2 regions of the Bradyrhizobium sp. USDA 326 genome follow, and region 2 is predicted to be linked to the other one. Evidence: riboswitches for the same ligand, from Rfam matches in the RefSeq annotation. Region 2 holds a riboswitch; the other holds the start of a gene.
The links. Region 2 has a riboswitch for glycine ahead of ABIG06_RS36510 (D-amino acid dehydrogenase). Riboswitches for the same ligand answer to the same signal wherever they lie in the genome.
Positions count from the first base shown of each region.

Region 1: it holds a riboswitch for glycine, as region 2 does, so the genes downstream of both, gcvT (glycine cleavage system aminomethyltransferase GcvT) here and ABIG06_RS36510 (D-amino acid dehydrogenase) in region 2, are expected to answer to the same signal.

Region 1 is NZ_JBMGQA010000001.1:7,805,897-7,808,092, reverse strand. It holds gene gcvH (glycine cleavage system protein GcvH) at 1-216, opposite strand, end outside; gene gcvT (glycine cleavage system aminomethyltransferase GcvT) at 227-1,375, opposite strand; glycine riboswitch at 1,521-1,609, opposite strand; gene alaS (alanine--tRNA ligase) at 1,833-2,196, shown strand, end outside.
Region 2 is NZ_JBMGQA010000001.1:7,669,016-7,671,211, forward strand. It holds gene ABIG06_RS36505 (M20/M25/M40 family metallo-hydrolase) at 1-946, shown strand, start outside; glycine riboswitch at 1,088-1,192, shown strand; glycine riboswitch at 1,196-1,301, shown strand; gene ABIG06_RS36510 (D-amino acid dehydrogenase) at 1,369-2,196, shown strand, end outside.

The DNA.
Region 1 (2,196 bases), 140 kb from region 2:
TTCGCCCGAGATTGGCGCGTAGACGTCGGAGGCGGCCTTCACGGATTCCACGACGGCGGCGGCTTCGGCCTTCTTCAAGCTCCGGCCGACCTTGGGCAATTCGACGAACACGACGTCGCCGAGCTGCTGCTGGGCGTAGTCGGTGATGCCGACCGTGGCGGTATCGCCGTCGATCGCGAGCCATTCGTGGTCGGAGGTGTACAGCGTCGTGGTCATTGTCTTGTCCTCAGCGTTTGTAGGTGTTTTTGACGAAGGGCATGGCGGCGACCTGCACGGCTAAGCGCTGGCCGCGCACCTCGGCGAAGAGTTTCGTGCCGAGCGCGCTCAGGTTCGTGGGCACATAGCCCATCGCGACCGGCGCGTTCAGGCTCGGGCCGAAACCGCCCGAGGTGACCTTGCCGATCGGCTCGCCGCCGGCCTGATCGGCAAACAGCAGCGCGCCCTCGCGCACCGGCGCGCGGCCCAGGGCGAGCAGGCCGACACGGCGGCGGGATGCGCCGTTGTCGAAATGCGCAAGGATCTTCCCGGCGCCGGGAAAGCCGCCGGCGCGCATCCCGCCGCTGCGGCGGCTCTTCTGTACCGACCATTCCAGCGCGGCCTCGACCGGCGTGGTCGCGGTGTCGATGTCGTGGCCGTACAGGCAAAGCCCGGCTTCCAGCCGCAGGCTGTCGCGGGCGCCCAGGCCGATCGGCAGCACGTCCGGGTTTTCGATCAGCATCCTGGTCAGGCGCTCGGCCTCCGCAGCGGGAACGGAGATCTCGAACCCGTCCTCGCCGGTGTAGCCGGAGCGCGAGACGAAGCATTTGATGCCGGCGACCTCATGCGGGCCGGCATCCATGAATGTCATCGACGGCGCCTCTGCACACAATTTCGCCAGCGCCGCTTCCGCCTTCGGGCCCTGCAGCGCGATCAGCGCGCGGTCGGCCAGGGAATCGATGACGCAGTCGTCCGCGAGGTGCGCGCGCAGATGCGCCTCGTCCGCGTCCTTGCAGGCGGCGTTGACGACCAGGAACAGGTGATCGCCGAAATTGGCGACCATGAGATCATCGAGGATCCCGCCGTCTGCATTGGTGAACTGGGCGTAGCGCTGCCGGCCCGGTGCGATCGACACGATGTCCTGCGGCACCAGCCGTTCCAGCGCGCGGGCGGCGTCCTCGATCCTGCCCGACTTCGGGCGAAGCGCGAGCTGCCCCATATGGGAGACGTCGAACAGGCCGGCCGCGGCTCGCGTATGGAGGTGCTCCTTCAGCACGCCCGTAGGGTACTGCACGGGCATGTCGTAGCCTGCGAACGGCACCATCTTGCCGCCGAGGGACACATGCAGGGCGTGGAGGGGCGTCTGTCGAAGAGAGTTCTGGTCGTCGGGTAGTGGCATCAAGGGGCCCTCGGCGGTTCCCCGGGGACGATTCCCCGGGCCAACCAGTCGAAGCCCCATCTGTCGCTGTGCCTGAGAGTATTATCCCGTCGGCGGGTGCCACCCGGGTCGTTAGGCCCGTCGGCGCCTCTTTCCAGATGCTGTCAAAGCCACGCGGTCCTTTTGCCTGAGAGTTTCCGGGGCGGTTGCTCCTTCGGCGCCGGCACCAGTGCCGGTCTCTCCCGACGTGGCCGTACGATACAGATAAGTAAAGACCACAGGCCAGCCAAGCCTGTCAACGCGGCGGTTTCGCCTTTTCAACCGGGATTGCGCGCCCGCGGCAACCCTCTGATCTCCTTGCACAGTTTCTGGACACTGAAGCAGGCCTTGTCTAAAAGCGCTCTGGCCCGCAGATATCAGCCCTAACCTCTGGTTTGGATGGCAGGAAGCGGGTCCAAGCACACCCGATTGGATGAACATGAGCGGCGTCAACGAGATCAGGTCGACCTTTCTGAACTTCTTTGCCGAGAACGGCCACGAGATCGTGCCGTCCTCGCCATTGGTGCCGCGCAACGACCCCACGTTGATGTTCACCAATGCCGGCATGGTGCAGTTCAAGAACGTCTTTACCGGCGTCGAGAAGCGGCCCTATCAGCGCGCCACCACGTCGCAGAAATGCGTCCGCGCCGGCGGCAAGCACAACGACCTCGACAATGTCGGCTACACCGCGCGCCATCTCACCTTCTTCGAGATGCTCGGCAACTTCTCGTTCGGCGACTATTTCAAGGAGCGCGCGATCGAGCTTGCCTGGAAGCTGATCACCGGCGAATTCGGACTGAAGA
Region 2 (2,196 bases):
CGTCATCCGCGCGCGCTTTCCTCATCCCAAGCAGGGCGAGCCGGGCATCCTGATCGCCGGACACATGGATACCGTTCATCCGGTCGGCACCATCGAGAAGCTGAAATGGCGGCGCGAGGGCAACAAGTGCTATGGCCCCGGCATTTACGACATGAAGGGCGGTAATTACCTCTCGCTGGAAGCGATCCGGCAACTGGCGCGCGCGTCCTTCACCACACCGCTGCCGATCACCGTGCTGTTCACGCCGGATGAGGAAGTCGGCACGCCTTCGACGCGGGACATCATCGAGGCGGAGGCGGCGCGCAACAAATACGTGCTGGTGCCCGAGCCCGGCCGCGCCGACAACGGTGTCACCACCGGACGTTACGCCATTGCCCGCTTCAATCTCGAGGCGACGGGCCGGCCGAGCCACGCCGGCGCAACGCTATCGGCGGGACGCTCGGCGATCCGCGAGATGGCGCGGCAGATCCTCGCCATCGACGCGATGACGACGGAGGACTGCACCTTCTCGGTCGGCGTCGTCCACGGCGGACAATGGGTCAATTGCGTTGCAACGACCGCGACCGGCGAAGCGCTCTCCATGGCCAAGCGTCAGGCCGATCTCGACCGCGGTGTGGAGAGGATGCTGGCGCTGTCGGGCACCAGCAACGACGTCACGTTCAAGGTCACGCGCGGCGTGACGCGTCCGGTTTGGGAGCCGGATGCCGGCACGATGGCGCTCTATGAGAAGGCGCGCGGCATCGCCAAATCGCTCGGCGCGGAATTACCGCATGCAAGCTCCGGCGGCGGCTCCGACGGCAACTTCACCGGCGCGATGGGAATCCCGACGCTCGACGGCCTGGGCGTACGCGGCGGCAACGGCCACACGCTGGAGGAGTTCATCGAGGTCGATAGCCTGGTCGAGCGCGGCCGGCTGATGGCCGGATTGCTGGCGACGCTGGAGTAGTGAACTCGTCATTCCGGGTTCGATGCTGTCGCATCGCCCCGGGACGACGAGACTGACTTCGCACTGCACAATAGCTCGGCAGTCACGGTCGAAATTTAGCCTTGTCTAAAAATGAGGCGTATCGTACTGCTCGGCCGTCCACGCGACGATGCGGGAGAGACCGCGGCGAAGGCTTTCGGCTTTCGTTGCGGCGCCGACGGAGCAACCGCCCCGGAAACTCTCAGGCAAAAGGACCGTTTCGTCAGGACGATCTGGAGAGAGGCGGCGCGATTTCAGGCAATCGTGACGTCCACCGAAGGGGATAGTTCGTTGCGAGATCCGCAGCGGATCAAGCTCTCAGGTACCCGTGACAGATGGGGCGCCGCCAACGGCTTTTGGCCGGCGGTTAGCCGACTCTAAACACGGGAGCCCCGAACCTCATCATGACCCATATCGCCATCATCGGCGCCGGCATCACCGGCGTGACGACCGCCTATGCCCTGCTCGAACGCGGCTTTGAGGTGACGGTGCTCGACAAGCACCGTTACGCTGCGATGGAGACGTCCTTCGCCAACGGCGGGCAGCTCTCCGCATCGAACGCCGAAGTGTGGAACAGCACGGCGACGATCCTGAAGGGCTTGCGCTGGATGTTCCGGCGCGACGCGCCCTTGCTGATGAACCCGTGGCCGAACTGGCACAAATATTCGTGGATGAGCGAGTTCGTCGCCAACGTCGGCAACTACCGCGCCAATACGATCGAGACCACGCGGCTCGCGATCGAAGCGCGCAGGCATCTGTTCGACATCGCGGCACGCGAAGGGATCGACTTCGATCTCGAACGCCGCGGCATCCTCCACATCTATCGTGACAAGGCCGGCTTCGAATCCGGTCTGCGCGTCAACGCACTGCTGCAGGAAGGCGGCCTCGACCGCCGCCCGGTGACGTCAGAAGAAATCCGCAGCATCGAGCCGACACTGCGCAAGGACTATTATGGCGGCTTCTACACGCCGTCGGATGCGACCGGCGATATCCACAAGTTCACCCGCGGGCTGGCGGAAGCCTGCAAGCGGCGTGGCGCGACCTTCATCCACGAGGCCAATATCGATTCGATCGCGCGTGCCGGCAGCGGCTTCGTCATCGGCTGGGCTGATCTGGCCGCGAGCGACAGTGTGGGAGCCGGGCGCGGCGCACTGAACGTGGACGGCGTCGTGGTCTGCGCGGGCGTTGCGAGCCGTCACTTCGCCACCCTGCTCGACGAACGCCTCAACGTC